3 regions of the Pseudomonas sp. GGS8 genome follow, and region 1 is predicted to be linked to each of the others. Evidence: predicted binding sites of a transcription regulator. Region 1 holds the regulator's gene; each other region holds the start of a gene.

Region 1 (9,367 bases):
TTCATCAGGCTATACGATTTCTGACATGAGCCAATCCAGCAACCTGATTCAATCTGCACAACGCACCATCCGCCTCGAACTGGAAGCCGTACAAGGCTTGCTGCCCCATATCGACGCAGATTTCGTACGCGCTTGCGAGATGATTCTGGCGAGCAAAGGCCGCGTAGTCGTGGTCGGCATGGGCAAATCGGGGCATATCGGCAACAAGATTGCCGCCACCTTGGCCAGTACCGGCACCACGTCATTCTTCGTGCATCCAGCCGAAGCCAGCCACGGCGACATGGGCATGATCACGCGCGACGACATCATCCTGGCACTGTCGAACTCCGGCTCCACCAATGAAATCGTCACCCTGCTGCCACTGATCAAGCGCCTGGGCATCAAATTGATCAGCGTCACCGGCAATCCCGATTCAGCGCTGGCCAAGGCTGCCGAGGTCAACCTCAACGTTCACGTCGAGCACGAAGCCTGCCCGTTGAACCTGGCGCCAACCTCTTCGACCACCGCCGCCCTGGTGATGGGCGATGCCCTGGCGGTGGCGCTGCTGGAAGCCCGCGGTTTTACCGCTGAAGATTTCGCCTTTTCCCACCCCGGCGGCGCGCTTGGCCGACGCCTGCTGCTGAAAGTGGAAAACGTCATGCACGCCGGGCAAGAGCTGCCGCAGGTTCAGCGCGGCACCCTGCTCAAGGACGCATTGATGGAAATGACCCGCAAGGGCCTGGGCATGACCGTGGTTCTGGAAGCCGACGGCAAACTTGCCGGGATCTTCACCGACGGCGATCTGCGTCGCACCCTGGACCGCAGCATCGACATCCACAGCGTCACCATCGACCAGGTCATGACCGCCCACGGCAAGACCGCACGTGCCGAGATGCTTGCCGCCGAGGCGCTGAAAATCATGGAAGACCACAAGATCAACGCGCTGGTCGTGGTCGACAGCGAAGACCGTCCGGTCGGCGCCTTGAACATGCACGATTTGCTGCGCGCGGGAGTCATGTAATGAGCACGGATCTACTGCAACGCGGCAAACAGATCAAACTGGCGGTATTCGACGTCGACGGCGTGCTGACCGACGGGCGCCTGTATTTCCTCGAAGACGGCAGCGAATTCAAGACCTTCAATACCCTCGACGGTCAGGGCATCAAGATGTTGATGGCAGCCGGCGTGCAGACCGCTATCATCAGCGGCCGCAAGACTCCGGTGGTCGAACGGCGGGCGAAGAACCTCGGCATTCCACACCTGTACCAGGGTCGCGAAGACAAACTGGTGGTGCTCGACGAGCTCCTTGCCCAACTCAACCTAAGCTATGAACACGTGGCCTACCTCGGCGACGACCTGCCGGACCTGCCGGTGATTCGCCGCGTCGGCCTGGGCATGGCGGTGGCCAACGCCGCCAGTTTCGTGCGCGAACACGCCCACGGCATCACCCAGGCCCGTGGCGGCGAGGGTGCCGCGCGCGAATTCTGCGAATTGATCCTGCGCGCCCAGGGCCGCCTCGATGCGGCCAACGCCGCGTACCTGTGAGCCCAACATGCTGAGCAAAAAGATTCGCAACATCCTGATATTCGGTTGCATCGCGGCGCTATTCGCTGCGGTCGGCTACTGGAACATCAGCCCGGAACGCTTCCTCGACAAGCCAGTGGCGCAAGTCGATGAAGCCATGATCGACTATTACGCCACCAACGCCCACAGCGTGCAGTACCTGCCGGACGGCAAATTGCAGTACGAAATGACGTCCGACAAGGTCGAACACCTGAAAGCGACCGAAGTGACGTTGCTGTCCAATCCTGACCTGAACATGTTTCGCGGTACCGAGTTCCCCTGGCACGTCCAGAGCGAGCGCGGCGAAGTCAACCCGGACGGCACCCAGGTCGAGCTGATTGACTCGGTACGCATCACCCGTTTCGACGAAAAAAACCGTAAAACCCTGATTACCACCACCCGTATGACAGTGTTCCCGCAGCAGCAATATGCGCAGACCGATCAACCCGTTAGAATCGACGGCGCTGGCGGTGTATCGACAGGCAACGGAATGAAAGCGTACTTGAAAGAAAGCAGGATACACCTGCTATCGAACGTAAGAGGACAGTATGAGGCTCGTTAAAACTCTCCCTATTTTGCTCAGTCTGAGCGCAGCACTGGGAAGCGTGAGCGCCTGGGCTCTGCCGACCGATCAAGCGCAGCCTATCCGCATTCAGGCCGACGACGCCCAGCTGGACGACAAGAATGGCATTGCCACCTATAAAGGTGACGTGATCATCACCCAGGGCTCGATGATCGTTAAGGGCAACACCGTGACCATCACCCGCACGCCTGCAGGCGACATCGACGTGGTGACTTCGGTGGGCAACCTGGCCTACTTCGAGCAACTGCAGACCGCTGGTGACACCAAGCCCGTTCAGGGCTGGGGCGTGACCATCCAGTACCACGCAGCCCAAAACCGCGTAGTGCTGATCGACAAGGCAAAAGTTGTCGACAAGGACAATAACACCACCCAGGGCGAGAAAATCGTCTACGACACGGTCAAGAAGCTTGCGAGCGCCGGTCGCGCCACGGGCAACAAAGTCACCGAGACGCGTCCGCGCATCGACATGGTGATCCAGCCGAAAAAGAAAACCGACGAGCAAAAGGCCCAGTAATGGCAACTCTGAAAGCTCAGCATCTGGCCAAGAGCTACAAGAGCCGCCAGGTCGTGCGTGACGTCAGCTTGTCCATCGACAGCGGTCAGATCGTCGGCCTGCTTGGTCCCAACGGCGCCGGCAAGACCACCTGTTTCTACATGATCGTCGGTCTGGTGCAGGCCGATCAGGGCCGCGTACTGATCGATGACCTGGATGTCAGCCACCAGCCGATGCACGGTCGTGCGAAGGCCGGTATCGGCTATCTTCCACAAGAAGCGTCGATCTTCCGCAAGCTGTCGGTGACCGACAACATCATGGCCATCCTCGAGACCCGCAAGGAGCTCGACAAGGCAGGTCGCCGCAAAGAGCTGGAAAGCCTGCTGCAGGAATTTCACATCCACCACATCCGTGACAGCCTTGGCATGAGCCTGTCCGGTGGCGAACGCCGTCGCGTGGAAATTGCCCGGGCACTGGCCACCAACCCGAAATTCATCCTCCTCGACGAACCCTTCGCCGGCGTGGACCCGATCTCGGTGGGCGACATCAAGCAGATCATCCATCACCTCAAGGCCAAAGGCATTGGCGTGCTGATCACTGACCACAACGTCCGTGAAACCCTGGACATCTGCGAAACCGCCTACATCGTCAATGATGGCCAGCTGATCGCTGAAGGTGACTCTGCCACCATCCTGGCCAACGAACTGGTCAAGGAAGTGTATCTGGGCCACGAGTTCCGCCTGTAAGCGCTGAACTGCCTGGCCAGTCGCCTGAGCGCTCTTTTTCAATAAAAAATCAATAGTTTTTTATTGTTACAGCGCTCTAGGCAAACACTTCAGTTTCAGGCATATAATTTGCTTATGTTTGGCGCTTCGGCGCCCTGTAGTGGATGGCGCATGTGCGCCGGCGAATAAGGTGTTAAGCCCCTGCCATGAAACCATCGCTAGTCTTGAGAATGGGCCAGCAGCTGACGATGACACCGCAGCTGCAACAGGCCATCCGCCTGCTCCAATTGTCGACCCTGGACCTGCAACAGGAAATCCAGGAGGCCCTGGAGTCCAATCCGATGCTCGAACGCCAGGAAGAAGGCGACGACTTCGATAACGCCGACCCCTTGGCCGACAAAGCCGAACAGCAACCCAACGCCGACATTCAGGAACCCTCCTACCAGGAAACCGCTCCGACGGTGGATAACCTTGAGGAAGGCGACTGGAACGAACGCATTCCCAACGAATTGCCTGTCGATACCGCCTGGGAAGACGTCTACCAGACCAGTGCCAGCAGCCTGCCGAGCAATGATGACGACGAGTGGGATTTCACCACCCGTACTTCGGCCGGTGAAAGCCTGCAAAGCCATTTGCTCTGGCAACTGAACCTGGCACCGATGTCCGACACCGATCGCCTGATCGCCGTGACCCTGATCGACTGCATCAACAATCAGGGCTATCTGGACGAAACCCTCGAGGAAATCCTTGAGGCCTTCGATCCGGAACTGGACATCGAACTGGACGAAATCGAAGCCGTCCTGCATCGCATCCAGCAATTCGAGCCCGCCGGTATCGGCGCTCGCAACCTCGGTGAATGCCTGCTGCTGCAACTGCGCCAACTGCCCGCCAAGACCCCTTGGCTGGCCGAGGCCAAGCGCCTGGTCACCGACTACATCGACCTGCTCGGCAGCCGCGACTACAGCCAGCTGATGCGCCGCATGAAGCTCAAGGAAGATGAACTGCGCCAGGTGATCGAACTGGTCCAGAGCCTCAACCCGCGCCCGGGCTCGCAAATCGAGTCCACCGAAGCCGAATACGTTGTTCCCGACGTGATCGTGCGCAAGGACAACGAGCGCTGGCTGGTGGAGCTGAACCAGGAGTCGGTGCCACGCCTGCGGGTCAACGCCCAATACGCCGGCTTCGTACGCCGCGCCGATACCAGCGCTGATAACACCTTCATGCGTAATCAGCTGCAGGAAGCTCGCTGGTTCATCAAGAGCCTGCAAAGCCGCAACGAAACCCTTATGAAAGTGGCCACCCAGATCGTCGAGCATCAGCGCGGCTTCCTGGAGTACGGCGACGAGGCCATGAAGCCGTTGGTACTGCACGACATCGCTGAGGCGGTAGGCATGCATGAATCGACTATTTCACGGGTGACCACGCAGAAATTCATGCATACCCCACGGGGCATCTATGAACTGAAATACTTTTTTTCCAGCCACGTCAGCACCTCCGAAGGCGGTGAATGCTCGTCCACGGCGATCCGCGCGATCATCAAAAAACTGGTTGCCGCGGAAAATCAGAAAAAGCCGTTGAGTGACAGCAAGATCGCTGGTTTACTGGAGGCACAAGGCATTCAGGTGGCTCGCCGCACCGTCGCCAAGTACCGCGAATCCCTCGGGATCGCGCCTTCGAGCGAACGCAAGCGGTTGATGTAGAGCCACGCCACAGCGTTCCAGTGGTAGATCATCTGATCTACCGCTTTATGCACTGGCAACGAAGGAGAAGCTGTATGCAAGTCAACATCAGTGGACACCAACTGGAAGTGACCGAACCTCTTCGCACCTACATCGGCGAAAAACTCGAACGATTAGAGAGGCATTTCGACAAGATCACCAACGTGCAAGTCACGATGACGGTCGAGAAGCTCAAGCAGAAAATCGAAGCCACACTGCATATTCCCGGCAATGAAGTGGTCGCTAACGCGGAACATACCGATATGTACGCAGCGATCGACGCACTGACCGACAAGCTGGATAAACAACTCAAAAAGCATAAGGAAAAGACCCAGAGCCTCCTCCAGGGCGCGACCGGTCGTTAACACTCCCAACCCATGATCCGACTTGAAAGCATCCTGACCCCCGGCCGTTCCCTCGTGAACGTGCCGGGCGGCAGTAAAAAGAAAGCCCTCGAGCAAATTGCCAACCTTATCCATCGCGAAGTGCCGGGTCTGGCCATGCAGGATGTCTTCGAGAGTCTGGTCGCCCGTGAAAAACTCGGTTCCACCGGTTTTGGCAACGGTATCGCCATCCCCCACTGCCGCCTCAAGGGCTGTGAGTCGCCCATCAGCGCCTTGATGCACTTGGACGCACCCATCGATTTCGACGCCATCGACGGTGCCCCGGTTGACCTGCTGTTTGTCCTGCTGGTCCCGGAAGCCGCCACCGATGCGCACCTGGAGTTGCTGCGCCAGATCGCCAGCATGCTTGACCGCAAGGAAGTGCGCGAAAAACTGCGTAGCGCCCCGAGCAACGAAGCCTTGTATCAGGTTGTCCTGAACGAGCAAAACGGTCACTAATCATGCGCCTGATCATCGTCAGCGGCCGCTCCGGCTCAGGTAAAAGCACTGCCCTCGATGTTCTCGAGGACAACGGCTACTACTGCATCGACAACCTGCCTGCCGGCCTGTTGCCAGAACTGGCCGAACGCGCGCTGATTCATACCGAACTGGCACAACCGCTGGTGGCCGTGTCCATCGATGCACGCAACTTGCCGAGCCACCTGTCACGGTTTCCCGAATTGCTGGAAGAAGTCCGCAGCCGGCATATCCAGTGCGATGTGCTGTATCTGGACGCCGATGAAGAGACCCTGCTCAAACGTTTTTCGGAAACCCGCCGTCGTCACCCCCTGAGTAGCGCCAATCGCTCGCTGGCGGAGGCGATAGAGGACGAAACCAATCTGCTGGGGCCGATCGCCGATCTGGCCGACCTCAAGGTCAACACCACCAGTCTGAACCTGTATCAGCTGCGCGATACCATCAAGCTGCGCCTGCTGAATCAGCCGGAGCCCGGTACTGCGTTTCTGGTGGAGTCTTTCGGGTTCAAGCGTGGCATGCCGGTGGACGCCGATCTGGTGTTCGACGTGCGTTGCCTGCCCAACCCTTACTGGAAACCGGAGCTGCGGGCACAGTCCGGGCTCGATCAACCGGTGGCCGAGTACCTGGCGGCACAGCCGGATGTCGAAGAGATGTTCCAGGACATTTCCTCCTACCTGCTCAAGTGGTTGCCCCGCTTTGCCGCCAGCAACCGCGCCTATGTCACCATTGCCATTGGCTGCACCGGCGGACATCACCGCTCTGTCTACTTGACCGAACGTCTGGGTCAGGTCCTGCAACAATCCCTGAAGAACGTCCAGGTTCGCCACCGCGACCTCAGCTAAAGGATTCACATCGCGATGCCTGCTCTGGAAATCGAAATCATCAACAAGCTGGGCCTGCATGCCCGCGCATCTGCAAAGTTCGTCGGGGTGGCCGGGCAGTTCCCGTGCCAGATCAGGGCTGGCCGCACTCCAGAGACTATGGTCGATGGCAAAAGTATCATGGCCATGATGATGCTGGCTGCGGGCAAGGGCACCAAAATCCACCTGAAAACCGAAGGTGAACAAGAGCAGGAAGCAATGGCTGCACTGGTGGCGCTGATCAATAACTACTTCGACGAAGGCGAATAAAGATCAATGGATTGCAGCATTCGGTCGCGGCCACAGACGCGTAGGCGCTGACAAAAGCTGCGATATCTTGATCCAAAAAAAACGCGCCACCCGATTGGGTGGCGCGTTTTTTTGTGCAGCAGTCGCAGCTTAGCTGCCCGCCACCGTCATCCGCTCGATCAACACCGAACCGGTGCGAATGTTGCTGCGTAATTCCAGGTCATTACCCACCGCAAGGATCTGCTTGAACATGTCACGCATGTTGCCGGCAATGGTCACTTCCTGGACCGCGAACTGGATTTCACCGTTCTCGACCCAGAAACCCGCCGCGCCACGGGAGTAATCGCCAGTGACCATGTTCAGGCCCTGCCCCATCAATTCAGTGACCAGCAGGCCACGACCCATGCGGCGCAACAAGGCCGCCTGATCTTCGTCGCCATGGGTGACGAACAGGTTGTGCACCCCGCCGGCATTGGCGGTGCTCGGCATGCCCAGCTTACGGCCGGAATAGGTGCCAAGCACGTAGGACACCAGCTCGCCGTTTTCCACGAACGGCTTGGCGTAGGTCGCCAGGCCATCGCCGTCGAAGGCAGAGCTGCCCAAGGCGCGCATCAAGTGCGGACGTTCATCGATGGTCAGCCATTCCGGGAACAGTTTTTGCCCCAGCGTGCCTTCGAGGAACGACGATTTGCGATACAGACTGCCACCGGAAATCGCCGAGAGGAAACTTCCAAACAAACCGCCGGCCAGTTCCGCAGAAAACAGCACCGGCACTTCGCAGGTCGGCACCGGGCGCGCGCCCAAGCGACTCGCTGCCCGTTGCGCGGCACGCTGGCCGATGCTCTCCGGGCTGGCTAACAAATTGCCCTGCCGGTTCACGTCGTACCAGTAATCGCGCTGCATCTGGCCATCGGCCTCGGCGATCATCACACAGCTGAGGCTGTGACGGGTCGAGGCATAACCGCCGACAAAACCGTGGCTGTTGCCGTACACACGGCAACCCTGGTGAGTGCTGAGGGTGGTACCGTCGGCATTCTTGATCCGGCTGTCGGCGGCAAACGCCGCCGCTTCACAGGCCAGGGCCTGCTCGATCGCTCGCTCCGGGGTGATGCTCCATGGGTGGAACAGGTCGAAGTCCTGCAGTTCCTTGGCCATCAGCGCGGCATCCGCCAGGCCTGCGGCTTCATCTTCCGACGTGTGTTTGGCGATTGCCAGCGCAGCAGCGACGGTTTCGCGAATCGCTTCCGAACCGCTGGCCGAGGTGCTGGCCGAGCCTTTGCGCTGCCCTACATACAAGGTGATGCCAAAGCCCTGGTCGCGGTTGAACTCAACGGTTTCGACTTCCCGCTGACGCACCGTGGTCGACAGGCCCTGCTCCAGCGACACCGCCACTTCACAGGCACTGGCGCCCTGGCGCTTGGCTTCAGCAATGATCTGCTCGACTTGCTCTTGCAGTGCCGGCAACGCTTGTGGGCCGACGCTTTCAACTGCACTCATGCTGTTCTCCACTCAAATTCTGCTTTCGGTAACGGTCATCGAGCGACCGGGCCGGACAAGCGGCCCCCGACTGGTTATCATGGCGGCGTTTCTTTGCGGACGGCCACCATGGTTGATTCTTACGACGACTCCCTCGATACGGGAGAAAAAAGCAAATCCCAGGTCAAACGCGAGCTGCATGCTCTGGTTGGCCTCGGCGAGCGCCTTACAACACTCAAGCCTGACCTGCTGGCAAAACTGCCGTTGACCGACGCTTTGCGCCGGGCTCTGGCCGATGCGCCCAAGCACACCGCGAACATCGCGCGTAAACGGCACCTTCAGTTCATCGGCAAGCTGATGCGCGATCAGGACACTGACGCCATTCTCACTCTGCTCGATCAACTCGATGCCTCCACCCGGCAGTACAACGAACGTTTCCACGGCCTGGAACGCTGGCGCGATCGCTTGATCGCAGGCGACGACGCCGTCCTGGAGAAATTCGTCGTCGATTACCCGGAGGCCGATCGTCAACAATTGCGCTCCCTGATCCGTCAGGCCCAGCACGAACTGGCGACCAACAAGCCACCGGCTTCGAGCCGTAAAATCTTCAAGTACATCCGTGAGCTGGATGAGACTCAACGCGGTTTGCGTTAAGTCCCGAATCGGGTGAGTTGCCTCGCAACTCACCCGAAGCTTCACTTTTTCAAGAGACCCTTACGATCCTGTGCCACCCACAGTGATCGCATCTATTTTCAAGGTTGGCTGGCCGACACCCACCGGCACCGACTGCCCATCCTTGCCACACGTTCCCACACCGCTGTCCAGCGCCAGATCGTTACCAACCATCGACACCCGGCTCAT
Region 2 (9,367 bases), 990 kb from region 1:
CGAACGTCTGTTCGCCGGCCAGTACGGGGGACAGCAGGATACGGTTGTAGTTGGTATGGGGTTCGGCGCCGAAGACCGTGATGTCGTACAGCTCATTACTCAGCTTGAGCAGTTCTTCCAGGGTACGAACCCCGGCCATGCCGTTGCCGATCATCACCAGCTTTAGTTTTTTCATCAGGTTCTCCGGGGAGCTCGGGCTTGCCTCATCAGGGCATTCAGGCCTTGCTCGACAAAATTTGCGCAAACAAAAAAGGCGTCCCGCTAGCTAACTAGCGAGGACGCCTTTGTCCTTGTCCCGTTCTCTCGGGCAGCGCAGCCTTCTACGTTGAAGGCCGGGCTTTATGTATGTTGGGAAAGGTAATGCAGTGGTTGTGCCAAGTCTCGCAAGGGCCGGATTTATGGGCTCTTGTCATGGAAGGAGGGTGTTTTCGTGCACCGGTTCAAGGCGTGATGCCCGGTTTTGAAGCAGAAAAATCAAAAGATCGCAGCCTTCGGCAGCTCCTGCAGGAGATCGTGGGCACCCGTGGGAGCTGTCGCAGGCTGCGATCTTTTGATCTTTATGGGGGGGGCAGTAAAAATCTCAGCCATGAAACAGCAAAAACAGCAGCGCCAGATTCGCCAGCAACGACACCAGCGCCAACGTTCGCCAGACTTTCAATGGCTCGCGCTCCAGCAACGGTCTGGGGCGCACGCTCAAACTGCGTCGTTCTCCCTGTTCCAGCAGCAACAACCATTCTTCGGCCGTTTCAAAGCGCTGATCCGGGGCTACCGCCACTGCGCGCTCCAGACTTTGTGCGATCCATTCCGGCAGGTCGGGCCGGTAGCGACTGGCGCTGACAGGCGCCCCAAACCGTGGACGCTGGAACGCTTCGATTTCGCCGTAGGGATAATGCCCGGTGAGCAGGTAATACAAGGTCACGCCGACGGCATACAGATCCTGTTGTGGCGTCGGTGAGTCGCCGCGAAAGGCTTCCGGCGCGATATAGCTGGGCGTTCCAGGCAGGGCAAAGGCTTGATCTTCAGACAGCCCGGGACAGTAGGCGAGGCCGAAATCCAGCAGGCGCAACTCGCCATCGTCACCCAGCAGCAGGTTCTCCGGTTTGATATCGCGATGCAGAATCTGCCGTCGATGCAGGATGCCGACGGCTCTCAGCAAGCGTTCGGCCAGGTCCTGCCATTGCGCCAGTGGCAGCGTTGTGACGCGCTCATGCAACTCAGCCAGGGTCGACCCGGAATATTCACGCATCACGTAGTACAAATGCTGACGCTGACTGGCGGCATGGACTTCAGGGAAATGCCGACCCGCTACACGCTTGAGAAACCATTCCTCCGACAACAATGCCTGCCCGGCCTGGTGATCGTCACGCAGTGCGCTGGGCAATGTTTTCAGCAGCCAGGGCTGTTGTTGTGCGTCGCGCACCCGGTAGAGCAGCGATTGCTGGCTCTGGCCGAGGGTCCCTTCGACCTGCCAGCCTTCGAAGGTCTGGCCCGGTTTCAGCGCAGGCGGGAGTGGCCATTGCTGCAGATGAATCAATGCATCGCCAATGCTGGTTTCACCTAGGGCATCGACCCGCACCAGCAGGGCGCTGGCATTGTCCTGACTACCGGCCAGGTGCGCGGCGCTGACCAAAGTCTGCGCGGCACTGTTGAGGTCAGGTTGGTCGCGCAGAATCGCTGCGATGGCGGTGTCGCCCAGCACGGCCCAGATGCCGTCGCTGAGCAGCACGAAACTCTCGTTCAGGCGCAGTTCGCCATCCAGAAAATCCAGCACCAGATGTTGATCCAGCCCCAAGGCCCGCTTGAGCACATGCTGCATACCCGGCTGGTCCCAGACGTGATCTTCGCTCACCCGTTGCAAGGTGTCGGCGTGCCAGCGGTATACCCGGCAATCGCCGACATGCGCCAGGGTGAAACGCCTGCCGCGCATCACCAAGGCACTGACCGTGGTCAGCAGCGGTTGCCCGCCGCCGTTGGCCTGCAACCAGCGGTTTTGCGCCAGTAGCAGACGATCCAGTGCCTGGGCGACACCCCAGGTTTCCGGGGTGGCGTAGTAGTCCAGTGCCAGGGCCTGCAAGGTTGAACGGGCCGCGAGACCGCCATCGGCACATTGGCTGACGCCGTCGGCGATGGCGAACAGGTAACCTTTGCTCGCCGCCAGTGCCGGCGCCGGAGTGACCAGGCGCAGGGCGTCCTGGTTTTCTTCACGAGGCCCGATGGCGCTGGCTTCGGCAAAACTCAGTTGCAGGCTCATTCAACCCTCACACGCGAGCCGCGGTAACGGCTGCCGAACCCCAAGTGGTTCTCCAGCGACGTTTCACCCCGTGCAGACCGAACCAGGCGAGTACGCCAAGGCTGGCGAACAACCACAAAGCCATTTGATAGCTGCCGGTGCTTTGCTTGATCGCGCCCATGCCTGCCGCCAGTGCGAAGCCACCGATACCGCCGGCCATGCCGATCAAACCGGTCATCACACCAATCTCCCGACGAAAACGCTGCGGCACTAACTGGAATACCGCACCGTTACCTGCACCTAAACCGAGCATAGTGCAGACGAAAAGCGCCAGGGCTGCGTAGGAACTCGGCAGATTGAAACCCACTGTCGCGATGCAGATCGCTGCCACGGTGTACATCGCCAACAGGGTGCGAATCCCGCCGAAGCGATCCGCCAGCGCGCCACCCAGCGGACGCATCAGGCTGCCGCCGAACACACACGCCGCGGTGTAGTAACCGGCGGTCACCGGGCTCAGGCCGTACTGGTCGTTGAAGTAGCCGGGCAGGGCGCTGGCCAGACCGATGAAGCCACCGAAGGTCACGCTGTAGAAAAACATGAACCACCAGCTGTCGCGGTCACCCAGGGCCTTGAGGTAGTCGGCCATGGACTTGGCTTTCGGCCGTTCAGGGGCATTTTTGGCCAGCCAGGCGAAGACGATCAGGGTCAGGATCAGCGGGATCAGGGCGAAGCCGAACACGTTGCTCCAGCCAAACATGGCGGCCAGCACCGGGGCGATCAGGGCGGCGAGCACGGTGCCCGAGTTACCGGCACCGGCGATGCCCATGGCTTTGCCTTGGTGCTGCGGCGGATACCATTGCGAGGCCAACGGCAGGGCGACGGCGAAGGACGCACCGGCCATGCCGAGGAACAGGCCCAGCAACAGCGCCTGCTCGTAACTGTGGATGCCGACTTTCCAGGCAACGAGCAGGGCGCTGATGACGATTATCTGGCCGATGATCCCGGCGGTTTTTGGCGACAGGCGATCAGCCAGCAGGCCCATCGCAAAGCGCAATACAGCGCCGGCCAGAATCGGCGTGGCCACCACCAGCCCGCGCTGTTGAGTGGTCAGGTGCAGGTCAGCGGCGATTTGCACCGCCAGAGGGCCGAGCAGGTACCAGACCATGAAGCTCAGATCAAAATAGAGGAAGGCTGCGAACAGTGTCGGGGTATGGCCGGATTTCCAGAAGCTTGAATTCATCGCGCACCTCAGCTGTCAGGCGTATCAAGAAGGAGTCATGAGCTTGCAGGTGGGGCGCCACTACGGCCGCACCACCAGCCCCGGTCTCTGGGGCCAAAACGGAAAAACGCCGCTACCTGATTCGCAAAAGGGGGCGAATGAGGTGAGCGACGTCTTTGTCGTAGGTGGGGCAACCGCCGTTGGTTACCTTGCGGTGATTTACTTAGCGAGATTTGTGCCAACAATCTGCTTTTGTGGCGAGGGGGCTTGTCGGACCGCCGCATCGCCCCGTTCGGCGGTGAAGCCGTCACAAGACCTTTGTGCGAGGTCTGTATGAAGGAAATTGAGGGGCCGCTTCGCTGCCCAACGGGGGCAAGCCCCCTCGCCACAATGATCGGATCAACCCAATAACTCACTCATGGCAATGATCTGCTCCGCCACCTGGATCAGCTTCTGCTGGCGGCTCATGGCCTGGCGGCGCATCAGGGTGTAGGCCTCTTCTTCGTTGCAGTCCTTCATCTTCATCAGCAGCCCCTTGGCCAGTTCGATGCGCTTGCGCTCGGCCAGTTGCTGGTCGCGGGCGTGCAGTTGCGCGCGCAGGGCCTGGTCGCTTTCAAAGCGAGCCATGGCCACGTCGAGAATCGGCTGCAAGCGTTGCGCGTGAATGCCTTCGACGATGTAGGCACTGACGCCGGACTTGATTGCCTGGCGCATTACGCCGGGGTCGTGCTCGTCGGTGAACATCACGATTGGCCGTGGTTGGTCGCGGGTCACCAGCACCACTTGCTCCATCACATCGCGGCTCGGTGACTCGGTATCGATCAGGATCACGTCCGGACGCACCGTTTCGACGCGCGCGGGCAGGTCAATAGTCAGGCCGGATTCGTCGATGACTTCGAACCCGGCTTCGGTCAGGGCCGCTTTCAGACGGCCGACTTTTTTCGCGGTGTCGTTGATCAGCAGGATACGCAACATATTCGCAGGCTCCTGTCAGCGGCTGGCGAGAAGGGGAGCGCTGTCGCTCATGGCGTGCAGCGTAAAGCTGCGGGCATAGCCGGCCGGGTCCGAACCGTTCCAGATCTTGCCGTCGATCAGTTGGCTGCTGCGCATTTCCTGACTCCGGGCGGGCACACCGACAGCGGTGGCGGCCTCACGGTATAAGTCTAGTTGCTGGACCTGACGGGCCACGCCGAGGTAATCCGGGTCGTCACGCAGCAAACCCCAGCGACGGAACTGGGTCATGAACCACATGCCGTCGGACAAATACGGCAGATTGACCTCGCCGCCACCGTGGAAACGCATCGCGTGCGGGTCTTGCCAGCGATTGCCCAAGCCGTCGGCATAGTCACCCAGCAAGCGCGGTTCGATGCAGTCGAGCGGGGCATCGAGGTATTCGGGAGCGCATAACAGTTGCGCGGTGCTGCGGCGATTTTCGTGGCTGGCTTCGATGAACCGGCTGGCTTCGAGGATTGCCATCACCAACGCCCGGGCGGTGTTGGGGTATTGCTCGACGAAGGCGCGGGTGCAGCCGAGGACTTTTTCCGGGTGATCGGGCCAGATCGTCTGGGTGGTGGCCATCGTGAACCCGAGATTTTGCTGCACCGCACTGGCAGCCCACGGTTCGCCGACGCAGAACCCGTCAATGCGCCCGGCTTGCAGGTGCGCGACCATTTGCGGCGGGGGGACGACCACGCTGTCGACATCCTGCAACGGGTGAATGCCCTGACTCGCCAGCCAGTAATACAACCACATGGCGTGGGTGCCCGTGGGAAATGTCTGGGCGAAGGTCAGTTTTGGGCGACTTTGGTGCACGTGGTGGTCCAGTGCTTCAGGACTGGTCACGTCCAGGGCCTGCAAGCCATGGGAGAGGTTGATGCTCTGGCCGTTCTGGTTCAGGCCCATGAGCACGGCCATGTCGGTGGAGGCTACGCCGCCGATGCCCAGGTGCACGGCGTAAATCAGGCAGTACAGGCTGTGGGCGGCATCGAGTTCGCCGCTGACCAGTTTGTCCCGCAGGTTGGCCCAGGATGACTGGCGCTTGAGGTTCAGGGTCAGGCCGTAAGGCTGGGCGAAGCCCTGAGTGGCGGCGACCACCACTGAGGCACAGTCACTCAGGGCCATGAAGCCGAGGTTGATTTCGGTTTTTTCCGGGGCATCGCTGCCGTTGACCCAGGCCAGTGGGCCGGCTGATGGTTCATTCATCGATTTGCACCTTCCAAAAAAAACGTCGTCCCATGGCCTCTGCGCGAGCAGAGCCGGTGACGACGCCATTGTCCTGCCACTCATCCCGTCGTTGGCATGAGTGCTGATGACCATGTTGGTGCAAGGCATATGCCATCGCTGGATGATTTTGTCGTGCGCCTCGCCTGTGGACTCGATGCGCGGCTATAATCGCCGCCTCTCATCGCCAACCGAGTCAAGCCTGCCCATGTACACCCTGGCCCGTCAGCTATTGTTCAAACTTTCCCCGGAAACCTCCCACGATTTGTCCCTGGACCTGATCGGCGCGGGCGGGCGTTTGGGCCTCAACGGCTTGCTGTGCAAGGCACCGGCAAAGATGCCGGTGACGGTCATGGGCCTGGAATTCCCGAACCCGGTGGGGCTGGCGGCCGGTCTGGACAAGAACGGTGCGGCGATCGATGGGTTTGCCCAACTGGGTTTTGGTTTCGTCGAAATCGGCACCGTCACTCCGCGTCCGCAACCGGGTAATCCGAAACCCCGGATTTTCCGCTTGCCGGAGGCCGAGGCGATCATCAACCGCATGGGTTTCAACAACCTTGGCGTCGATCACTTGCTCGCTCGCGTGGCGGCAGCCAAGTACAAGGGCGTGCTGGGGATCAACATCGGCAAGAATTTCGATACGCCGGTTGAGCGCGCGGTCGACGACTACCTGATCTGCCTGGACAAGGTTTACGCCCACGCCAGCTACGTGACCGTCAACGTCAGCTCGCCGAATACCCCGGGCCTGCGCAGCCTGCAATTCGGCGACTCGCTCAAGCAATTGCTCGCCGACCTGGCCACGCGCCGGGCGGAATTGGCCCTGCGCCACGGCAAACATGTGCCGCTGGCGATCAAGATCGCGCCCGACATGACTGACGAAGAAACTGTTCAAGTTGCCCAAGCGTTGATCGAAACCGGGATGGATGCGGTGATCGCCACCAACACCACCCTGAGCCGTGTCGGCGTCGAAGGCCTGGAGCATGGTGACGAGGCGGGCGGGTTGTCCGGCGCACCGGTACGCGACAAGAGCACCCACACCGTGAAGGTACTGGCGGCGGAGCTGGCCGGTCGCTTGCCGATCATCGCCGTGGGTGGCATCACCGAAGGCAAGCACGCGGCTGAGAAAATCACTGCGGGTGCGAGCCTGGTGCAGATTTATTCGGGCTTTATCTATAAAGGCCCGGCCCTGATTCGTGAATCGGTAGATGCCATCGCCGCGCTGCGCTGAAGCCTGATTTGGGCCTCATGGTGGGGGCTTTGTGGCGAGGGGGCTTGCCCCCGTTGGGCTGCGAAGCGGCCCCAAAACCAGGCAACGCGGTGAATCAAAGAGAACACGGACACAGGGTTTACGACTGCTTCGCAGCCGAACGGGGGCAAGCCCCCTCGCCACAATTGTTTCTTCGCTGAATTTGGAGCAGGCATAAAAAAGGGCTCCCCGAAGGAGCCCCTGGGCCGAAGCCCGCCGTCCGGATGGGACGTGCGTGGTTAAGTCGTTGCGTATTCAGATTGTCGTGTCGGAGTGTGTGCCCTGTATTAGCCGACGGCGTGAAGTTCGTTGAGTCTGTGGATTCCCGCAGTGCCGGTCATACCGTCCCAATTGTCGCCGCGTCCTTCTCGCCAGCCATTGATCCAGGCTTGGCGTACCGACGGTAGAGTAAAAGGGCAAAGCTCACGGGATTTACCACCAACGCCATATTGATATCCGCGCAAAAATGCTCTTTCCAACGGATCACGCTTAAGTCTTCTCATAGGGTGTTTCCCTCACTTGTTGACTGTATGTATCGCGTCGACCTCAATCGAGGTCAGGCAGAAAAATTCTGCCGTTGGTGGCTCGCTGCCGGCGTCGCGAGCCAAGGTGTTGACGCCGTTGCGACGTCAACCTGTGTTGAGTTCTAACCAATGCGTCACATCGAGGGAATGATCGTTTTGTCATAAGAACGTAACCATAAAGATGCTAAGGCCATAAGTAACACGATATTTGTCCCGTGTTGGTTGGCCAAAGCCCGGTATGATCGGCCCTGCGCTGGATGGTGGGGGTTGCGCCTTTAACGAGAATGACACCCGTTGCCCTTGGGGTTATTCGACGAAGGGTCGACTTATGACATTTTGTTGCATCAACTTTTTTATCTGCCCTGGCATCTAAGCTCTTTTAACCCGAGCAGTCAGGGTGGGACGGCACACCTTCGTGCCACGCGGGCGCTCTGTTAGAAAAGCGCCTGATTGAAAACCGGATCGGCAACGCGTTGCCGGTTCACTTAGCTAAAGGCTCTGGAATTACCATGTCCGATCGTTTCGAACTCTTCCTCACTTGCCCCAAAGGCCTTGAAGGTCTGCTCATCGAGGAAGCCGTCGGGCTTGGCCTTGAGGAGGCACGCGAGCACACCTCGGCTGTGCGCGGCATGGCCACCATGGAAACCGCTTATCGCCTGTGCCTGTGGTCGCGTCTGGCAAACCGGGTGCTGCTGGTGCTCAAGCGTTTCCCGATGAAGGACGCCGAAGACCTGTATCACGGCGTGCTCGACATCGAGTGGCAAGACCACATGCTCAACGACGGCACCCTGGCCGTCGAATTCAGCGGTCACGGCTCTGGCATCGATAACACGCACTTTGGCGCCTTGAAGGTCAAGGATGCCATCGTCGACAAACTGCGTACCCCGCAAGGCGACCGCCCATCCATCGACAAGCTCAACCCGGACCTGCGCATTCACCTGCGTCTGGACCGTGGCGAAGCGATCCTGTCCCTCGACCTGTCCGGGCACAGCCTGCACCAGCGCGGTTATCGCTTGCAGCAAGGCGCGGCGCCGCTGAAGGAAAACCTCGCGGCAGCGATTCTGATTCGTTCCGGCTGGCCGCGCATTGCCGCCGATGGCGGCGCGCTGGCTGACCCGATGTGCGGTGTCGGCACGTTCCTGGTGGAAGCCGCCATGATCGCCGCCGACATGGCGCCGAACCTGCGCCGCGAGCAGTGGGGCTTCACCGCCTGGCTCGGTCACGTGCCGGCGCTGTGGAAAAAACTCCACGAAGAAGCCACCGAACGCGCCGCAGCCGGCCTGGCCAAGCCGCCGCTGTGGATTCGCGGTTACGAAGCCGACCCACGCCTGATTCAACCGGGCCGCAACAACGTCGAACGTGCCGGCCTGAGTGATTGGATCAAGATTTATCAGGGCGAAGTGGCAACGTTCGAGCCGCGTCCGGACCAGAACCAGAAAGGTCTGGTGATCTGCAACCCTCCGTACGGCGAGCGTCTGGGTGACGAGGCGAGCCTGCTCTACCTCTACCAGAACCTCGGTGAACGTCTGCGTCAGGCGTGCTTGAACTGGGAAGCGGCGGTGTTCACCGGCGCTCCGGACCTGGGCAAGCGCATGGGCATCCGTAGCCACAAACAGTATTCGTTCTGGAACGGCGCGTTGCCGTGCAAATTGCTGCTGATCAAGGTCACGCCAGATCAGTTCGTCACCGGCGAGCGCCGTACCCCGGAACAGCGTCAGGCCGAGCGTGAACAGGCGGCCTACGATGAAGCACCGAGTGAGCCGCAAGAGCGCAAGTACAACAAGAACGGCAACCCGATCAAACCGGTTCCGGCACCCGCTCCGGTGATCGAGCAGCCGCGCCTGAGCGAAGGTGGGCAGATGTTTGCCAACCGTCTGCAAAAGAACGTCAAGGCGCTGAGCAAATGGGTCAAACGTGAAGGCATCGAT
Region 3 (9,367 bases), 2.7 Mb from region 1:
ACGTGATCGACATCAACTACTACTCGGTGCCGCAAGCGAAGAACTCCAACTTCAAGCACCGTCCGGTCGGTCTGGGCATCATGGGCTTCCAGGACGCTTTGTACCTGCAGCACATCCCTTACGGTTCCGACGCTGCCGTCGAGTTCGCCGACAAGTCGATGGAAGCGGTCAGCTACTACGCGATCCAGGCGTCCTGCGACCTGGCTGACGAGCGTGGCGCCTACGAGACGTTCCAGGGTTCGCTGTGGTCCAAAGGCATCCTGCCGCTGGATTCGCAACAGATCCTGATCGAACAGCGTGGCCAGAAGTACATCGACGTTGACCTGAACGAAACCCTGGACTGGGCACCGGTTCGTGCCCGTGTACAGAAAGGCATTCGTAACTCCAACATCATGGCCATCGCACCGACCGCGACCATCGCCAACATCACCGGCGTGTCGCAGTCGATCGAACCGACCTACCAGAACCTCTATGTGAAATCGAACCTGTCAGGCGAATTCACCGTGATCAACCCGTACCTGGTTCGCGACCTGAAGGCTCGCGGCCTGTGGGACTCGGTCATGATCAACGACCTGAAGTACTACGACGGTTCGGTGCAGCAGATCGAGCGCATCCCGCAAGAACTCAAAGAGCTCTACGCGACTGCCTTCGAAGTGGACACCAAGTGGATCGTCGACGCCGCCAGCCGTCGTCAGAAGTGGATCGACCAGGCTCAGTCGCTGAACCTGTACATCGCCGGCGCTTCGGGCAAGAAGCTGGACGTGACCTACCGCATGGCCTGGTACCGTGGTCTGAAAACCACCTACTACCTCCGTGCCCTGGCCGCGACCAGCACCGAGAAGTCGACCATCAACACCGGTAAGCTAAACGCTGTTTCCAGCGGCGGCAACCACGGTGACGACTCGGTCCTGGCAGCCCCAGCCGGTCCAGCTCCAGTGCCGAAGGCCTGCGCCATCGACGAGCCGGATTGCGAAGCTTGCCAATAAGCTGAGCCGGTAGGCGCTCCAGGGCGCTTACCTGAAACCCCCGATGAGCCTCTGGCTGGTCGGGGGTTTTCTTTTGCCTGCCTGATTCTGCAAGACAAAAAAACCCCCTCGTGAGAGGGGTTCTTTATGCAGCGCTATACAGCATCAGGTCATCTGAATGATGGTCTGCATGATGGTGCTCTGGGTGGAGATGGTCTTGGCGTTCGCCTGGTAGTTGCTCTGCGCCTTGATCAAGTCAACCAGCTCGTTGGTCAGGTTGACGTTGGACTCTTCCAGGGAGTTGGACACGATCGAGCCCATGGTACCGGTTTTCGGTGCATCGACACCGGCCACACCGGAGGCGAAGGTTTCTTTCCAGCGTGTGCCACCAATTGGCTGCAGGCCTTGCTCGTTGGCAAAACTGGCCACCGCCACCTGACCGATGGCCTTGGTTTGCTGGTTACTGAAGTTCGCAGTCATGACGCCGCTGGCGTCGATGGTCAGGCTGGAGATCTGACCGGTGGCGTAGCCGTCCTGGTATTGGGCGGTACGGGCGGTTGGCGAGTTGTAAGAAGTGGTCAGCGCCATGTTGAACGCAATACCGCCAGTGGCAGCGACGGAACCGTTCGGGCCCCAGGTCACAGGAGTCGTTGCGGCGTTGGTAATGACGCCTGGCACCCAACCGGTCATGGTCAACGTGTTACCAGTCTGGGTCCAGCCGGCACCCGCCGTCAGCGTATTGATGCTGCCGTCGGAGTTGAACGTGATGTCGGCGGTGATCGCTACTGGAGGTTCGGTGGCCGGGTTGGCTGGAGAACGACCGTCCATGTAGGTATAGACACGCCAGGCATTGGTACCCGTTTTCACGTAGTACTGATCCATGGTGTGCTCGTTACCCTGACTGTCGTAGACCTTGGTGGAGATGGTCTTGTTATAGCTGTTGGTATCGGTCGGGCTGAACGGAGCCACGGTTGGCGTTGTTTCCGCCGAGTTCAGGTTCATCGTCTGATCAACCTTGGTAGTCGGATTCGGCTTCAAGCTCGACGTATCAATCTTCAAGTCAGTCAACACACCGTTGATGATCTTGCCGTTGGCATCGACGCCATAACCCTGCAGACGGTTGCCGTTGTTATCGACCACATAGTTTTGAGCGTCGGTCTTGAACGCACCGGCACGGGTGTAGCTCAGGGAACCGTTGTCGCTGAGGATGAAGAAGCCATTGCCCTGGATGCCCATGTCCAACACGTTGCCGGTGTTGTTCACGTCGCCCTGGCTGAACTGCTGGGATACGTTGGCCAGGCGTACGCCATTGCCGACGGTCTTGCTGCCGGTCCCCAGGCGAGTGGCCGAGTACACGTCTTCGAATTCTGCGCGGGACGATTTGAAACCGGTGGTCGCGACGTTGGCGATGTTGTTGCCGGTCACGTCCAGTTGTTTGTTGGCTGCATAGAGACCGCTAAGGCCGACGTTGAAAGACATATTCCACTCCTTTTGGTGCCGCGTTAGTCGGCTCTATAGACCAATGGTTTGAACTTTGGACAGGGCAACGCTGCCCAGACCTGCCAGGTTCAGCATCAACTCACCGCCGGTCTGGCTGATGGTCACGCTGTTGACCGTTGCCGGCAGGTAAGTAATCAGTGAGGTGTTCGTGCCGTCGATGGTGCTCGTTGCGCCGAAGGTGTAAGTACCCGCCGGTGCCACCGCACCCGAACTGTCCTTGCCGTCCCAAATGAAGCTGGCGTTGCCGGCGCTTTGACTGCCCAGGTCGAGGGTGCGGATGACCGTGCCTGCCGAGTTGGTGACCTTGACGGTGGCAGCGGAAACCGATGTCGGCACCACGACGGTACCGTTGAGGCTCTTGGAGGTGTCGACCACGGCTTTGTCGGTCTGCGCGATGACCGAACGGCCCACCAGCGAAGAAGCCTGCAAGGCTTGCGAGGAGTTGTAGTTGCCGGCAATGCCGCTGACGGTGTCGTTCAGCGTGGTGATGCCTTCCAGGCTACTGAACTGCGCCAACTGGGCTACGAACGCGCTGTTGTCCTGAGGATCGAGCGGGTTCTGGTTTTTCAGCTGGGTGACCAGCAGTTGCAGGAACGCATCCTTGCCCAATGCCTTGCTGCCGGTGGCACTGCTGGTCGCCGCGGAAAGACCATCACTGGTGGTCGTGGTCTTGACCGAAGAGTTGGCCAGGACATCCTTGATGCTTACGCCGCTGGTGGTATCGGTAACACTCATCGAAAGTCGCCCCTTATCACTGACCGAGGGTCAGGACCTTCTGCATCATGGTTTTGGCGGTGTTCATCATTTCGGCGTTGGTCTGGAACGAACGGCTCGCGGAAATCATGTCGGCCATTTCTTCGACAACGTTGACGTTCGGGTAGTAAACGTAGCCCTTGGCATCCGCAGCCGGATGGTTCGGCTCGTAGCGCGCTTCAAGGTTGCTCTGGTCTTCGACCACGCCCAGCACTTGCACGCCTTGACCGGCCGCGTCCTGGTTCTGGAACAGCGAGTCGCTGCCGCCGCTCTGGCCGCCCTGGAACATGGTGGCGAACACCGGGTGACGGGCGCGGTAGGTCTGGTCGATGCTCGACGAAACGGTCTCGGCGTTGGCGATGTTCGAGGCCACGGTGTTCAAGCGAGTGGTCTGAGCACTCATGCCGCTACCGGCAATGTTGAAAACACTGGATAGAGACATGGATTACTCTCCGCGCAGGGCTGACACCAGCCCTTTGAATTTACTGTTGAGCAGGGTGAAGCTGGCCTGGAAGTTGACCGCGTTTTCCGCGTAGTTCGACTGTTCCAGTTGGGCGTCCACGGTGTTCTGGTCGATCGACGGTTGCATCGGCGTGCGGTACATCAGCGACTCGTCGCCATTGCCCAGCCCTTCAGCTTCGATGTGACGGCTGTTGGTCATGCTCAAGGCGAACTTGCCGTTTTTGGTTTTCTCGTTCTGCTCGGCAAGCACTTTCGAGAAGTCCAGATCCCGAGCCTTGTAGTTCGGGGTGTCGGCGTTGGCGATGTTGTTAGCCAGGACTTCAGCGCGCTGAGCGCGGAAGCCCAGGGCTTGTTCGTGGATACCGAGCGCTTTATCGAAGCTGATGCTCATGTCGGGAAACCTTCGGGTGACCTGATTTTTCGTAACGTGAACATAGCAAGCGGCGTGCCAATTCAAAAAAACCCGTAAACCGGGGCTTTGCCGGCAGTGGCAACGCGGCAATGCCAGAAAAGCGGCAACCGATTTCCGCCGCCTGCCGCTTTTCTGCCGCTTATCGCCGATCGCCAGAACAACAACTGACCCTATGGGAGCGAACTGTGGCGAGGGGGCTTGCCCCCGTTTGAGTGCGTAGCACTCACAGGATTTTTGCTACATCAGAGATTTTAGGTCTGCTTCGCAGCCCAACGGGGCGATGCGGCGTTCCGACAAGCCCCCTCGCCACAGTTCGCTCCCACAGGGGGATGACGGTGGACTTGGGAAATCATCAGGCACAAAAAAACGGGAGCCCCTCTCAGGACTCCCGTTTTTTATGCCGCCAACGAATCACTTCGCCTGGTAAATGATCCCCGGGCTGCACTGGACCATCTGGTAATGGTCCGGCAAACCGTTTAGCGCTTCAGACGCACCAAGGAACAGATAACCGCCCGGCTTGAGCGTGCTGTGAATGCGCAACAGGATGTCTTTCTTCACCTCGGCGGAGAAGTAGATCAGCACGTTGCGACAGAACACGATGTCGAACTTGCCCAGGCTCGCATAACTGTCCAGCAGGTTGAACGAGCGAAATTCCACCCGATTCTTGATCGGTGCCTTGATCGCCCAGCGCCCCGGTCCCTTGGGGTCGAAGTAACGCTGAAGGCGCTCGGGCGACAGACCGCGACCGATGGCCAGGCTGTCGTACTCGCCAGTCTTGCAGTTGGTCAGCATGGTGCCGGACAGGTCGGTAGCAACGATCTGCACACCCATTTTCAACTGGCCCATGTTGGCCCGTTCAAACTCATCGATGGACATCGACAACGAATACGGTTCCTGACCCGACGAACACGCCGCCGACCAGATCCGCAGGCGCTGCCCCGGGCTTGCCTTGATCGCTTCAGGCAATACCTTGTTCTTCAAGACTTCAAACGGATAGGTGTCACGAAACCACAGGGTTTCGTTGGTAGTCATGGCATCCACCACCATCTCGCGCAAACCGCTGCGCGGCTGGGTCTGGATGCGCTGAACCAGCTCACTCAGGGACTTGATGCCCTGCTGTTCCATCAGTTTGTTGAGACGGCTCGAGACCAGATATTGCTTGTTTTCACCGAGCAAAATGCCACAGGCTTTTTCCAGGAATACCCGGAACTGTTCGAAATCCAAATTACCCGTAGACAAAGATGCCGCCTCTTAAATCGTGTTGACCGCCAGGGGCAGAAGGCCCCTAGCTGTTATCTGCTGCTTTGATCCGGTCGACTACCCGGGATGCCAGGTCATCAGGACGGAACTTGGCCAGAAAATCATCGGCACCGACCTTCTTGACCATCGCCTGATTGAACACACCCGACAACGAAGTATGCAGGATGATATGGAGCTTTTGCATGCGTGGGTCGCTGCGGATCTCGGCCGTCAGGGTGTACCCGTCCATCTCCGGCATTTCGATGTCGGAGATCATCATCAGGAACTCTTCTTCCGGCTTCTTGCCCTCGTCGACCAGCTTGCGCAGGTAATCCAGCGCTTGCCGGCCGTCGTTCAACGCCACCACTTCGACACCGATCGTTTGCAGGCAACGGGTCACCTGCTTGCGCGCCACCGACGAGTCATCGACCGTCAATACACACAAAGAGAGCGCCTTGTGCTGGGTTTCAACATCGACCACGCCCACCGAAATCGCTTCCGGTGTCGGCGCCACTTCCGCCAGCACCTTCTCGACGTCGATGATTTCGACTAACTGATTGTCGACCCGAGTCACAGCCGTCAGGTAGTGATCGCGCCCCGTCCCCTTGGGTGGCGGATGAATCTCCTCCCAGTTCATGTTGACGATGCGCTCCACCGACCGAACCAGGAAACCCTGGGTCTTGGTGTTGTACTCCGTGATGATCACGAAGGGATTGCTCTGGTCCAGCAACCGACCGGCACCGGTCGCCATCGCCAGATCCAGAATCGGAATGGTTGCCCCCCGAATATTCGCCACACCGCACACGACAGGACTGGACTTGGGCATCAGGGTCAGCTTGGGGCATTGCAGCACCTCGCGAACCTTGAACACGTTGATCCCATACAGCTGCTGGCCGTCGAGACGGAACAACAACAGCTCAAGGCGATTCTGCCCTACCAGTTGCGTGCGCTGGTTCACCGAATCCATTACACCAGCCATGCCCAGACTCCTACACCAACGCTAAGTGTGTTGCGACGCACATTCATCACGAAACGGCACGGCGCTTGCTTTTTAACTCTTATGAACACAGAACCGACATTTTTCCGACACCTGACATCAACCTGCCGCAGATTGCTCTGTGCGATGTCGGCCGTTTGCCTGTTCAACGCTGGCAGCCCTGCCCTTGCTGATACGGTTACCTTGCCTGACATGCTTATCGGCGTCACCCAAGGCTTTCTTGAATTCACCGTAGAGGACTATCTGGCCACCAGTCAAACGCAAGGTCGTTACGAAATCCAGGTCAATCAGCTCGATCCACGCCTGCGCATGCCTATGTGCGACAAGGAATTGACAGCCACCCTCGAGAGCCCAGCAAGGCCTCTGGGGCGGGTCACGGTCAAGGTTCGCTGCGATGGCGCCTCGCCCTGGACCGTCTTCGTGCCCGCTCAAGTGAAGCTGTTTCGCGACATCGTGACGACCACTCGTCCGCTCAAGCGCACAGGGATTATCGAACCTCAGGACGTAACCCTGCGCGAGCGCGATATCAGCCTGATAAATCAGGGGTTTCTGACTTCTGTCGATCAGGCGATCGGGCAAAAACTTACCCGACCAATGGTCGCCGATCAGATCATCACGCTGGTGCATCTCGAACAGGCGGAAGTGGTTCGCAAGGGCGACCAGGTGGTGATCACCGCCCGCAGTGGTACGCTCAGTGTGCGCATGCCGGGTGAAGCGCTGTCCAACGGCGGCCTGAGCGAACAGATTCGCGTGAAGAACCTTAATTCCCAACGGGTCATCAAGGCGCAAGTCACTGCGCCCGGCCAGGTGGAAGTGGCCATGTAGGGGCTCTGAGTTTGTGAAGTGATGGCGCGCCGCCTGGCGGTTGCCTAAACTGTGCCGCATGCAGGGCATGCGCTGGCGCATGCAAGCTCATTGATAAATGGGCCTAAAGTTTTTCGGGGAATCGCCGAAAACATGGCAAGCGTCCAAATATCCAGAGGTTTTTTGTCATGGTCATCGATTTCAGTCGTTTAAACAGCTCCTCGTCACTTACGGGCAGTACGCGTACCAGCACCGCGAAGGAAACCGCCGAAGCCGGCCAATCCGCGCCGCTGAATACCCCGGCCGAACAGGCCAGTACCACCAAAAGCGGGGAATCGGTACACCTCAGCAATGAGGCTCAACAGTTGCAGAAGGTCACTGACAAGCTGCGCGATCAGCCTGCCGTCGACAACGCCCGCGTGGCCGAGTTGAAAGCAGCGATTGCCGATGGCAGCTATAAAGTCGACAGCAACCGTGTAGCCAGCAAACTGCTCAACTTCGAAGCCCAGCGCTAGGCCACGGCCCGCGCCAGGCTTTTGGACGCTTAAAACCCAAGGCCAGCCATGCACGACACTCATTTACTGCAACTGATCATCGACGACTTTGCCCCGGCGCAACAACTGCTGGAGCTACTGCAAACCGAGTCCCTCGCCTTGCACGGTCGCGACATGCCACTGCTCGAAGACATTCTGGCGCATAAACAAGCATTGATCATTCTGCTCGAACAGCATGGCCGCAAGCGCAGTGAAATCCTCACCAGCCTCAACCTGCCAACCAACCGCCAGGGTCTGGAGCAACTCGCCAGCCAGTCGAGCATTGGCGAACGGTTGCTGGGACAGAGCGACGTGCTGACCGACCTCCTGGCCCAGTGCCAGGCCGCCAATGCCAACAATGGCCAGTCGATTCTGGTGCAGCAGGCCGCCACGGCCAACCAGCTGAAAATCCTCACCGGTGGCGAGCCGCCAGCGCTCTACGATGCCCGCGGATCAACCTCCAAGCTCGCCAAGCCACGCCAGCTCAGTCAGGCTTGAGCCTTTCAATGAGCACGCCCTATCAAGACGTGCAACATGCTGGCAGAATGCCGGCTAGTCGTCATATTTGTCTGGAGATTGATACCCCGTGTTCAATGCCTTAAATGCGGAAGATGCTCCGCAGCCACCCAAGGTGCTCACCACGCCCCTGGAAATCTCCGGCAATCTGCGTCAGCTGCAAGACAGCCATGACCCGCTGATCATCACGTTCCACGAGCGCAGCCAGCGCTTCCAGAGTTATCTGGTGGACGTCGATCGTGACAGCAACATGATTGCCCTGGACGAAATGATCCCGCGCGACGGCGAACGTTTTCTGCTGGCCGGCGAACCATTCAAGGTTGAAGGCTTCCACGACGGCGTGCGCATCGCCTGGGAAAGCAATGGCCCGCTGACCATCGACGAATCCGGCGATGGCCGCTGCTACCGTGGCACACTGCCCGATGAGGTGGTTTACCACCAACGCCGCAATGCTTTCCGTGCTGCATTGAAACTGGCACAACTGGTCAATGTCGAGCTGGGGGGTGAGAAACTCAAGTCGCCCATCGGCGGCAAACTGCTGGACATCTCCGCCACCGGCTGCAAATTGCGCTTCGACGGCGACATCACCGCCAGGCTGCAATTGGGTCAGGTCTACGACCGCTTCATCGCCGCCCTGCCCTTTGGCAGCATGACGGCCCCGGTCGAGTTGCGTTACCTGCACTTTGAAGAAAAGATCAACACCACCTTCGCCGGCGTGCGTTTTCACAACATGAGCGGCCTGGTGCAACGGCAAGTCGAGCGGTTTGTCTATCAGCTTCAGCGTGAAGCGCGACGCTTTGACAAAGACGACTTCTGATACACCCCATCAATAAAAAACGGGCAGTCCCTTGCGGTGACTGCCCGTTTTTTTATGCCTGGATCAAGGCCTCGCTTCGGTAAAACTTTGCTCGCGTCCTGCGTCCGGGTCTTCTGATTCCGAAACCGTTTCAGGTTCTGCTTCGGGCTCGGCATCCGGATCGACATCAGGCTCCGGGTTGACCGGATTCTGCATCTGATCCTGCACCACCTGCTCATCGACACGCGGGTCAAGGCACGCCACCAGTGGCGAACTCGACATGCTGTCGGGCATGGCCACGTGATGCAGCGGGGCATCGTCCACCTGATGCAGGTTGGTGACTGCTTTCGGACGGATTCGCCACACCAGCACCAGCGCGAAGAAGCTGAA

What was found. Region 1 encodes sigma-54, which starts transcription at its own class of promoters, with help from an activator protein. Its sites were predicted from a motif close to ANTGGCATNNANNTTGCTNT; they were not measured.
Region 2: a site for sigma-54 is predicted at 5,769-5,788, ahead of J3D54_RS17865 (CmpA/NrtA family ABC transporter substrate-binding protein). Genes of this name have one in related genera too.
Region 3: a site for sigma-54 is predicted at 4,114-4,133, ahead of flgB (flagellar basal body rod protein FlgB). Genes of this name have one in related genera too.

What each region holds. Positions count from the first base shown of each region.
Region 1 is NZ_JALJWF010000001.1:2,939,999-2,949,365, reverse strand. Features, by position in the region: gene J3D54_RS13230 (KpsF/GutQ family sugar-phosphate isomerase) at 26-1,000, shown strand; gene J3D54_RS13225 (HAD family hydrolase) at 1,000-1,524, shown strand; gene lptC (LPS export ABC transporter periplasmic protein LptC) at 1,532-2,104, shown strand; gene lptA (lipopolysaccharide transport periplasmic protein LptA) at 2,091-2,639, shown strand; gene lptB (LPS export ABC transporter ATP-binding protein) at 2,639-3,364, shown strand; gene J3D54_RS13205 (RNA polymerase factor sigma-54) at 3,550-5,043, shown strand; gene raiA (ribosome-associated translation inhibitor RaiA) at 5,118-5,426, shown strand; gene ptsN (PTS IIA-like nitrogen regulatory protein PtsN) at 5,439-5,903, shown strand; gene rapZ (RNase adapter RapZ) at 5,906-6,763, shown strand; gene J3D54_RS13185 (HPr family phosphocarrier protein) at 6,779-7,051, shown strand; gene pmbA (metalloprotease PmbA) at 7,181-8,527, opposite strand; gene yjgA (ribosome biogenesis factor YjgA) at 8,636-9,160, shown strand; gene tldD (metalloprotease TldD) at 9,221-9,367, opposite strand, start outside.
Region 2 is NZ_JALJWF010000001.1:3,926,056-3,935,422, forward strand. Features, by position in the region: gene nirB (nitrite reductase large subunit NirB) at 1-175, opposite strand, end outside; gene J3D54_RS17850 (bifunctional protein-serine/threonine kinase/phosphatase) at 581-2,251, opposite strand; gene J3D54_RS17855 (NarK/NasA family nitrate transporter) at 2,259-3,470, opposite strand; gene J3D54_RS17860 (ANTAR domain-containing response regulator) at 3,849-4,424, opposite strand; gene J3D54_RS17865 (CmpA/NrtA family ABC transporter substrate-binding protein) at 4,440-5,651, opposite strand; gene J3D54_RS17870 (quinone-dependent dihydroorotate dehydrogenase) at 5,878-6,897, shown strand; gene J3D54_RS17875 (ribosome modulation factor) at 7,203-7,418, opposite strand; gene rlmKL (bifunctional 23S rRNA (guanine(2069)-N(7))-methyltransferase RlmK/23S rRNA (guanine(2445)-N(2))-methyltransferase RlmL) at 7,949-9,367, shown strand, end outside.
Region 3 is NZ_JALJWF010000001.1:223,796-233,162, forward strand. Features, by position in the region: gene J3D54_RS01055 (ribonucleoside-diphosphate reductase subunit alpha) at 1-986, shown strand, start outside; gene flgE (flagellar hook protein FlgE) at 1,131-2,444, opposite strand; gene flgD (flagellar hook assembly protein FlgD) at 2,478-3,200, opposite strand; gene flgC (flagellar basal body rod protein FlgC) at 3,217-3,660, opposite strand; gene flgB (flagellar basal body rod protein FlgB) at 3,664-4,071, opposite strand; gene cheR (protein-glutamate O-methyltransferase CheR) at 4,504-5,331, opposite strand; gene J3D54_RS01085 (chemotaxis protein CheV) at 5,378-6,310, opposite strand; gene flgA (flagellar basal body P-ring formation chaperone FlgA) at 6,392-7,153, shown strand; gene flgM (flagellar biosynthesis anti-sigma factor FlgM) at 7,321-7,647, shown strand; gene J3D54_RS01100 (flagella synthesis protein FlgN) at 7,696-8,163, shown strand; gene J3D54_RS01105 (flagellar brake protein) at 8,252-8,998, shown strand; gene J3D54_RS01110 (MFS transporter) at 9,062-9,367, opposite strand, start outside.